One region of the Lysinibacillus sp. genome, then DNA from elsewhere that is predicted to be linked to it. Evidence: riboswitches for the same ligand, from Rfam matches in the RefSeq annotation. Region 1 holds a riboswitch; each other region holds the start of a gene.
The links. Region 1 has a riboswitch for S-adenosylmethionine ahead of RT445_RS12065 (YezD family protein). Riboswitches for the same ligand answer to the same signal wherever they lie in the genome.
Positions count from the first base shown of each region.

Region 2: linked by a shared signal. The riboswitch ahead of RT445_RS13930 (Na+/H+ antiporter NhaC family protein) and the one ahead of RT445_RS12065 (YezD family protein) in region 1 are both predicted to bind S-adenosylmethionine.
Region 3: linked by a shared signal. The riboswitch ahead of RT445_RS00330 (MetQ/NlpA family ABC transporter substrate-binding protein) and the one ahead of RT445_RS12065 (YezD family protein) in region 1 are both predicted to bind S-adenosylmethionine.

Region 1 is NZ_DAMDAY010000050.1:8,103-11,371, reverse strand. It holds gene RT445_RS12075 (VOC family protein) at 1-477, opposite strand, end outside; gene RT445_RS12070 (flavin reductase family protein) at 635-1,120, shown strand; gene RT445_RS12065 (YezD family protein) at 1,211-1,366, opposite strand; SAM riboswitch class I at 1,436-1,532, opposite strand; gene RT445_RS12060 (DUF418 domain-containing protein) at 1,703-2,797, opposite strand; gene RT445_RS12055 (TetR/AcrR family transcriptional regulator) at 2,790-3,269, opposite strand, start outside.
Region 2 is NZ_DAMDAY010000064.1:3,571-6,839, forward strand. It holds gene RT445_RS13925 (VanZ family protein) at 1-58, shown strand, start outside; gene RT445_RS13930 (Na+/H+ antiporter NhaC family protein) at 142-1,377, opposite strand; SAM riboswitch class I at 1,517-1,624, opposite strand; gene RT445_RS13935 (LysR family transcriptional regulator) at 2,251-3,135, opposite strand; gene RT445_RS13940 (acetoacetate decarboxylase) at 3,266-3,269, shown strand, end outside.
Region 3 is NZ_DAMDAY010000001.1:73,760-77,028, forward strand. It holds gene RT445_RS00325 (methionine ABC transporter ATP-binding protein) at 1-372, opposite strand, end outside; gene RT445_RS00330 (MetQ/NlpA family ABC transporter substrate-binding protein) at 465-1,295, opposite strand; SAM riboswitch class I at 1,385-1,490, opposite strand; gene RT445_RS00335 (PPC domain-containing DNA-binding protein) at 1,613-2,116, shown strand; gene RT445_RS00340 (pyridoxal phosphate-dependent aminotransferase) at 2,157-3,269, opposite strand, start outside.

The DNA.
Region 1 (3,269 bases):
TAATTGTGACAGACGTTCCTCATCTTCCTCTGCCCATTCAATTAAAAATGGAAAATCAATGAGAAGATCTGGTTTGCCAAAATGGAGAAGCTTCCACTTCACAACAGTGCCATCCGGTCTTGTTCGACTGCAAGCATCCGGCCCATATACATCATAACCTAATGCTCGTAAGCGTTGACCCTCTTCCTCAATTTTTTTGGTACGCAAGGCTATTCGTGAAAATCCTTGGCGCTCTTGATCACGTTTAAACGTATAATGTAAGGAATATGGGTATTGTGCCGCCTGCTCAAATAAATCACGATCATAGATAGCAATTTGTTCAATATAGCTTAAGCCAAAGTAGCTTAACGTATTATAAGTCCCCCACATCGTGTGCTGCCCACCATTCACTGTGTGGACATTTCGTTTATTGAAGAAAACCTTTATATTTTCTGGTGATTCCACTTGGTGAACCAGGTGATCAAAATATAAAGTCATGGCAATTCCCCTTTCTTTCCCCATTACCTTTACCTGTATGTTTAATTGGTTTAAAATTTACTCAAGAAAAGGAGTTACTAGTAGGATATGAAAAAAAAGTTCATTTTACCTACTTACTCCGTGAACTAATTTATATTAATAAAGAGGTGATATTTGAATGACAGATCAAGTAGCTGCTTTTAAATTGGCATTAGGTAATTACCCTACAGGCGTTACAGTTGTCACAACAAGTCATGAAACAAAACCTATAGGCTTAACCGTCAATTCCTTTGCATCTGTTTCAATCGACCCGCTCCTTATTTTGTGGTCACTCGATAAAAATTCTCAGCTTCATTCTTATTTTACGAATGCTTCTCATTTCGCGGTCAATATTTTAGCAAGCGACCAAGAACATTTATGTACACTATTTGCCAGTAAAATCCCTGATCGTTTTGCACAGGCACAGTGGTCCACTTCATCTTTAGGTCTACCGATTTTACATGATACAGCAGCTATTTTACAATGTAAAACGTTTCAGCAAATAGATGCTGGCGACCATACCATTTTTATTGGGCATGTGCAAGACATTACAAACGGGCAAAAAGAACCGTTACTATACCATCGCCGTCATATTGGGCAAATACCAAAAAGCTTTTATAGTTAATTTTTTAGACAAAAAAAGGGCCACTTGTAAGCAAAGGAAATCCTTCATGCTTATTGGTGGCCTTTTGACATCGTTCAACTGAAATCAATGTTATTTTTTCTGCGGAAATCTCTGTTTTTCAAGCCTATTAATTTGCACAATAACACCATCTTGGATCGTAATATGCACTTCACCAAATTCAAGATTTTGAATTGCCTTGGCAATTGCCTCTAATTTTTTATCATCTACCTTTACTGATTGAGCCATACGATACACCCCTTCTTTTTCATTCTTGTTGTACAAAAGAGGCCAACGCATCAAACTGATTGATAGCCCCTCCTATCTCTCAGATACCATCTGTTGGATTTGGCACCTAACTTTTCGGTTGCCGAGGCTTCGTTGGGCCAAGTCCCTCCACCTCTCTTGATAAGAGTACTGCGTTTCTTGACAATAATTCTATAATTCTACTATACGAATGTCAATATAAAATATTAGAAAACCTAGCTGAATACTTTGTAATATCAATCTTCTACATTTGTATGAGTCGATATAAATGTATTTTATGCCAAATCAGTAGTAAATAGATGACTACTCTCAAACTTTTTAATTGGACCATTTTCTCAAAATGAGTTCAAGTGGACCTCGTTGATGGATAGTCCTCCACCATATCGAAAAAAACACACAGCCTAAAAAATAACAACATGCATAGAGCATTGAAAAAACGACTGTTAGATTATTCGATAAATCGAAAACTTCTAACACAGTGATGCCAATAAAGACATGGCCAACATAGTGTGTTAAGGACAATTGACCCGTTTTAATGATTGCTTCTATTACTTTATTTTTGAAAGTTTCTACAAAATACATACAACCTACTATTATCACAATAGCCGAAGCCGAATTTGATAGAACATACATTATATTTGGTGGAATCGGTCCCGTATCAAATAAATACAACGCACTATCATGATCTAAGAAATATTTTGTCGAGAAGTGAATAATCACCTTTGAAAAAATTTCTATAATCACTCCTAACAAGATACCTGCGGTAACTAATTTCTTTCTTAATGCCCTATTGGTTAAATCTAAGGTACCTACAATCATCCCAATGAGAAAAAAAGATATCCATGGAAAAACGGGATGGTAGCCATTAAACAGTAAATTTCTCATAAAACCTTCTACCGTCCAAAAATCTATATACTCTAATAAAATATATTTTGGATGCCACCCAACTAGATAATTGAATTGGATTTGTAGCCATTGGGAAACGATTATCACCGCACTAATTGTAAAAAGCATGGTTTTCTTTGAAGTTGCTATCAACAAAGCTGCAAGAAACATATAAACACCGTAATAATGTAAAATATCTCCCGTCCATCCGACCACATATAAAACCATCCCAACAACAAACAAAAAAAGAGCTCGCTTCCATAAAGTTAACTTACTTTGGCGAATAAGAATTGGGTCCTTTGCTTCCCTTGCTTTCCGCGTCATCAGCGCAGTCCCTATTCCTGCTAGAATGACAAATAGTGCAGAGGCGCGCCCCTCAAAAAGACTTTGCAATTGAATGAGCCATTGTGAACCATTGGCAGTTGAACCTGAAATAACGCCAAAGTTTACAATAAACATACCTAACATTGCTAATGCTCTAGCAAAATCTAAGCCCTCAATACGACGATGACCAAGTTGCTTATTCATCTTTTCCCCCTTGAATGACGCTATGTACTGCCTCCCTCCAAATAGCCTTATAGTTCAATTGACTACCAGTTAACATAAAATTGCCAATATTATCATAGAGCATGGCTAACATGTGGGCTTTCGCTTCTATGTTGGCATTTTCATCTAGCACTTCTAGTTGCACTGCGTATTGTAAAATATCATAAAATCTTGCTAAATAATCTGATTGAAGCTCTAATAACTGTTGCATGTAGTGGTCGTCGCGAGCGGCTAATAACAAATACTGACTAAATATTTTATTAAAATAAGGATCTTTGTCCTGTTCATCAATTGACTTATAGCCAATCTTCAGTAATTTCTCAATGAAATTGCTTGGAGATAGCTCCTTGTAATCAACAACGATATCATATTGAATTTCTTTATAAAGTTCCTCAAACAAAAAAGAAATTAATTGATCCTTTGATTGAAAATAGTAATAAATGGCTGGTTTTGA
Region 2 (3,269 bases), on a different contig from region 1:
CGTTTCTGGAACATTAAACGGAAACAACTGGTTTACACTAATACAGGCAAGAAAGTAATCCTTCTAAATCTAAACCATTACTTTAAGAGATGAAAAAGACCAGCTAAGCTAAAATTTTGCTTTGCTGGTCTTATTTGAGCTTTAGGCTTTCTTTTTTGAAGGGTATCCGATAGAAATAGCTATCATTCCGCAAATACCAATAAGAATGGGATAGATCGAGTATTGCAGCATACTTACTGGTGATATTTTGGCCACGCTTGCGGCAGCAAGGAATTGAGCCCCATACGGCAGAAGCCCTTGGACTGTACAGGAGAAAATATCTAATATACTTGCGGATTTTCTTGGCTCAATGTCATATTGTTCAGCAATATTTTTAGCAAGTGGCCCAGCAATTAATATCGCAATTGTATTATTAGCAGTAGATAAATTCGTTAAACCCACAAGGCTAGCAATGCCGAATTCAGCACCCTTTTTCGATTTAATTCTACTTGTCGCAAGGTGCAGCAAAAAGTCAATGCCTCCGTTAAACTTAATAACCTCTACCATTCCAGCTATTAATATGGCAAGAAAGGCGATTTCATACATACCGGACATGCCTTCTCCAATCGTTTGCAGAAGGCTCATCAAGTGATAGCTACCATCTACTAAGCCAACAGCACCTGCAAGGACAATCCCTAGTGCCAGCACAAGGAAAACATTCATCCCAGATAACGCTAAAATGATCACTAAAACATATGGTACAATTTTAACCCAATTATAGCTTACATGCGCCACTTGTGCTGTTTCACCCATTGAAATGATTGCTAAAATAATGCTCGTTACAATCGCTGCTGGCAATACAATCCAAAAATTAACCTTAAACTTATCCTTCATTTGTGCGCCTTGTGAACGTACGGCAGTAATGGTTGTATCTGAAATAAAGGATAAATTATCACCAAACATTGAGCCACCAACAACAGCCGCCATCACTAAAGCAATAGAAAGGTCTGTAAGATCACTTATTCCAACGCCTATTGGAGCTAATGCAACAATCGTTCCCACGGATGTACCCATTGAGAGGGAAATAAAACAGGCAATGATGAACAAGCCCACAACCAGTAAGTTTTGCGGAACGACCGATAAAGCAAAGTTAACAGTGGAATCTACTGCCCCCATACCTTTTGCAACCTCTGAAAAGGCCCCAGCCAAGAGAAAAATAATAACCATCATCATGACATTTAAATTCCCTGCACCTTGACAAAAAATATCAACTTTTTTCGTAAACGATTCTTTTCGATTCATGGCTAGAGCCACAGCACCTGCAATGGTGATAGCAACAATGACAGGAAAGGCATAAAAATCACCTGTAATAACCCCAGAACCAATAAATAATATCATAAAAACAACAAATGGGATCAGCGCCCATGGATTCTCTTTCTTCACTGTTTTACCTCCAAAAAAATTAAAATCAGCCTTTTTCCATAAAAAAAGGCCTCATCTTGAATGAACAAGAAGAGGCCTTATATTGAAAATACACCTCTTATCTATCAAGTCATTTCTTGCTGGATTTGGCACAGTAACTTAATGACTAAGTTCCGCTGCCGAGATTTCATCGGGCCAGTCCCTCCATCTCTCTTGATAAGAAGAAAAAATATTATTTTTTTGACACAATATTAAAAGATTAAAATAAAAAATTAATATTTGCAACAAGTTTTTTCTTTAACTTCTATACGTACATAGATTTTCCGATTAATCTTAGAAGAAATCTGCTTATTGTAGCTGATTTTGTGTATTACTGAATAACGCCGATAGCGGATATTCCATCTTGCTCCTCGGGTATTCATCCTGCTTCGCGGGTATTTCACCTTACTCCGCGGGTATTCAGCCTTGCTCCGCGGGTATTTCGCCTTGCTTCGCGGGTATTCAACCTTGCTTCGCGGGTATTCAGCCTTGCTCCGCGGGTATTTCACCTTGCTCCGCGGGTATTCAGCCTTGCTCCGCGGGTATTCAGCCTTGCTCCGCGGGTATTTGCCTGCTAAATAATAGAATATAATCCCAGGTCGCTTATTGTGCAACTAACAAAAAACCAGGTGCTCTTCTAAGAAGAACGCCTGGTTTTATTGTGAAAGTGAATCTTACTAACTTACTTAGTTTTGATTCGTTATAATACTACGCTAAGTTGAGGCAATGAACAAGTTAAAATATTTTCCAACAAAATTTTAGGGAATTTTTATGTTTTTTCGAGCATTTCAGGAACCCGTTTCAAAGGTATTAAATTTTGTAGTGCTCATTATTTTCTTTAAAGTAAGTAATAATAAAGTCCCGTAACTGTTGAACGGCAGCTGACGAGATGGAATTTTTTACCCAGGACAGACCTACTGTATACGTTGGATGCATATTAGCTATTTTTACATAATGTAAATTGAACTTTCTACAAACCGATATGGGCAACAAGGCTACACCCTGTTCCAGCTGGATAATTTCTGCCAGGAGGGTTGAATCTACTTCATAGTTTTTGATAGGCATAAATCCCGCTCTTTCACAAAGTGACGTTGTAAAACGGCTATATTCTGCATTGTTGGCTAAGGAAATAAAGGATTCATTTGCAAACTTAGCTAGAGAAACCTCTGATTGACCAGCCAATGGGTGATTAGAAGGCAACACAAGTACTACATCCTCTGCCACAAGCACACAGGTTTCAATTTCTTCATCAATGATTGGAGGGCCAGCTATGCCCAGATCAATATCCCCTTTCTTTAAATTTATACGTATATCATCCCTTGTCTCAATTCCCTGTTGAATTTTGGCATGAGGAAAATCATTAATATATTGACTAATTAGTCCAACGAGAAATCGGGTATTTGATATGGCTATTTTAACTGTACGAGCATTGATTTCATCAAGTGATTGAATATCCATTTTTGCATTTTCTAGTTCGATAAATACCTTATTAACATGCTTGAGCATAATCTGTCCTGCAGCACTTAATTCAATATTTCTTCCTTTTCTATGAAATAATTTTGTGCCTAGTTCATCCTCCAGACGTTTTATAGTCAAACTTAAGGATGGCTGTGCAATATTTAACTGTTGAGCCGCCTTCGAAATATGCTCTGTATTTGCTACTGTTTGAAAATACTTCAATTGTAAAAGTTCCATTTCGCTTAAGCCCCCTAATTCATTTATCTAAATAAATATATTTATATCTTATTATGTATTAGACGCAATGTAAAATCCGCATTAAAGTAGTTATTGTAAGAAGACAAAGTTGAAAGAATGGTGGTTTTTCATGA
Region 3 (3,269 bases), on a different contig from region 1:
GTATTTTGCTACACGGTTTTTTACTTCCTTGTCGTTATAGCCTAGTAGTTTTAAAGGCACAGCAATATTGTTGTAAACTGTTGCAGTTTTTAATAGATTAAAATGTTGGAAAATCATTCCTATTTTTTGTCGTGTTTGACGTAATTCATTTAGCGAAAGGGCTGTAATGTCCACATTGTCTATCAGTACTTTTCCCGAAGTAGGACGTTCCAGTAAATTGACACATCGAATAAGTGTACTTTTACCAGCACCACTATAGCCGATAACCCCATGAATTTGTCCCTTTTTCACATGAAGATTGATTCCATCCACAGCTTTAATGATCCCTTTTTTCGTCTTAAATTCTTTCGATATATTTTGTAATTGAATCATACGATATTGCTCCTTTCTCGTCCTTCTAAAAGTGAGAATCTGCTCGTTTTCTCATGAGGAATACAGCAGATTCTTCTGCTAATAGAAGCATATTACCAGCTAGGAATCACAGAACCTTTGAATTCTTCTTCAATGAATTGACGTACTTCCTCAGATTGGTAAGCCTCAACAAACTTTTTAATGGTTGGGTCGTTTTCATTTTCAGCACGTACTACAATGTAATTCACGTATGGTGAGTCAGTAGATTCTAATAGAATAGAGTCTTCTTTAGGATTAATGCCGGCTTCTAGTGCGAAGTTTGTATTAATGGCTGCTACATCTACTTCACTAAGCTGTTTAGGAATTTGAGCCGCCTCTAGTTCAATGAACTGTAAATTCTTTTTATTTTCTTCAACGTCACGGATAGAGGCTGTTAAGTCTGCACCATCCTTTAGCTTAATATAGCCAGCTTCTTGTAAAACAAAGAGGGCACGGGCCCCATTTGTTGGGTCGTTCGGTAAGCCAAATGTGGCACCATCAGGAATATCATCAAATGATTTATATTTTTCAGAGTAAATACCCATTGGATTTAAAATAGTTTTGCCTACTGGTACTAAATCTGTATCGTGATCTTTATTAAATGTGTCCAAGAAAGGCTCATGTTGGTAGCTGTTTGCATCGAGATCGCCTTCAGCTAACGATGTATTTGGTAAAACATAATCAGAAAACGACTTTAGCTCAACTTCTAAGCCTTTTTCTTTTGCTACTTTAGCTGCTACTTCTGCAATTTGCTCGTGTGGGCCAGAAGTGACACCAACGACGATTTTATTTTCATCGATTGCCTCAGCTTGACCTTTACTATCTTCTTTAGAGCCACAACCGGCTAGAGCTGCTACTAATGTAAGACTTGCTAAACCTACTAAAAATTTATTTTTCTTTTTCATGAAAATGACCTCCAAAATGTTTTTATCGGTTTTTTGAAAATAAAAAAACTCTCTTACAAACTAAGAGAGGCTCATGAAAAAGATGTCCTCTCTTATCTATCAAACGAAATTCGTTTGCAGGATTTAGCACCTTCCTTTTAAAAAGGAGGTTGCCGAGCTTCATAGGGCCAGTCCCTCAGCTACTCTTGATAAGAGATTTATAATATTTTTTTGTAATTCCGATAGAACTAATATAATTTATGGGGTATAGTAAGTCAATAAATATTTTTAAAATTTTTTATATTATTATAATTTTTTGTTATGAAAGAGGGAGAACAATGTCTGTAAGAGTAAATTATGGAATTGGTTCATTTGGCAAGGTTATTAGTGCTCGTATTCTAATGGGAACAGACATCATGGAAGGAATTGAGGCGCTCTGTGAGGAGAATCATATAGAGTCTGCTACAATTGTAAGTTGTATTGGGAGCTTCCAAAAAAGTAGCTTTGTTTATTTAGTACCTGATGAAACATCGCACATTAAAGTCCGTTTTAGTGAAGTCATTGAAAAAGAGGGACCACTCGAATTTATTCAAGGATCTGGTGTTGTCTGTAAACGAGATGGAGGATATGAAACACATTTCCATGGTTCGATGAGTGATCAATGGGGTGTAGTATCAGGGGGACACTTTCTGAAAGGTAGAAATCCCGTTATTACAGCGGACATTGTACTGGCTGAGATTCAAGGCGTTCAGCATATTCGTAGATTGGATGAAGAAACAGGACATATACAATTTTATCCGCTAGAGCAAGGTTTAGAGCTACCAAGAAAAATCGAAAAATAGCATGCCCTGTAGAGAATGTATGCTACAGGACATAGTAGTATTAAGCGGTAAATAATTGTAATTGTTCAATTCTGTGAATGGCTTCACGTAAGCGTTCCTCGCTGACAAGTAAGCCAACACGTATATACCCTTCGCCATATTGACCGAAGCCATTGCCTGCGGCTACTGCAATATCAGCTTTTTCTAGCAATAAATCAGCAAATTGTTCACTAGTGTAGCCTACAGGTACAGGAAGCCAAGCAAAAAAGGAGCCCTTCGGAGCCGTAACTTGCCAGCCAATTCTTTGAGCTTCTTCAATTAATACATTTCGACGACGTTCATAAGTAGCCCTTAGTTCATCTGCACATTCTTGAGAGGCTGTTAGTGCCACTGCTGCTGCTTGCTGAATTGCAGGGAATTGACTACAAAACAAATGATCTTGAACGAGATTAATAGCCGCAATAATATCGGCGTTACCAACGGCGAAGCCTATACGCCAGCCAGCCATATTAAAGGTTTTCGATAGTGTATACATTTCAATACCAATGTCTTTTGCACCCTCTGCCTGTAGGAAGCTAATAGGTTTATTGCCATCAAATCCTATTGCCCCATAAGCAAAATCATGTGATACGATAATATTATGTTCCTTGGCAAAGCGAACAGTCTCTTCGAAAAATGCCAGTGTTGCTGTACCACCTGTAGGGTTATTCGGGTAATTTAAATAAAGTAGCTTGGCTTTTTCTTTCACTTCATTAGGTAATGCATGATAATCAGGTAAGAAATTATTTTCAGCAAAAAGTGGCATAACCTCAAAATTTACATCACCTAATACTACACCTGATAAGTAGTCTGGATAGCCTGGGTCCGGTAATAGCATGGTATCACCAGGGTTTAATACGGCTAGAGGTAGCTCAACAAGACCTATTTTTGTTCCGCCAAGAATTGCTACCTCCGTGTCGGGATTTATATCAACATTATATTCCCGTTTGTAAAAATTGGCAGCTGCCTGGCGTAATTCGGCGATACCACGAAACGGCGAATATTTGTGATTTTGAGGATTGTCTGCTGCTTCCTGTAAAGCTTGAATGATGTGAGGTGGCGTCGGTTGGTCGGGATTACCTTGCCCGAGATTGATGACATCACGTCCCTCCTCTAGGGCACTGTTTACTTTTTG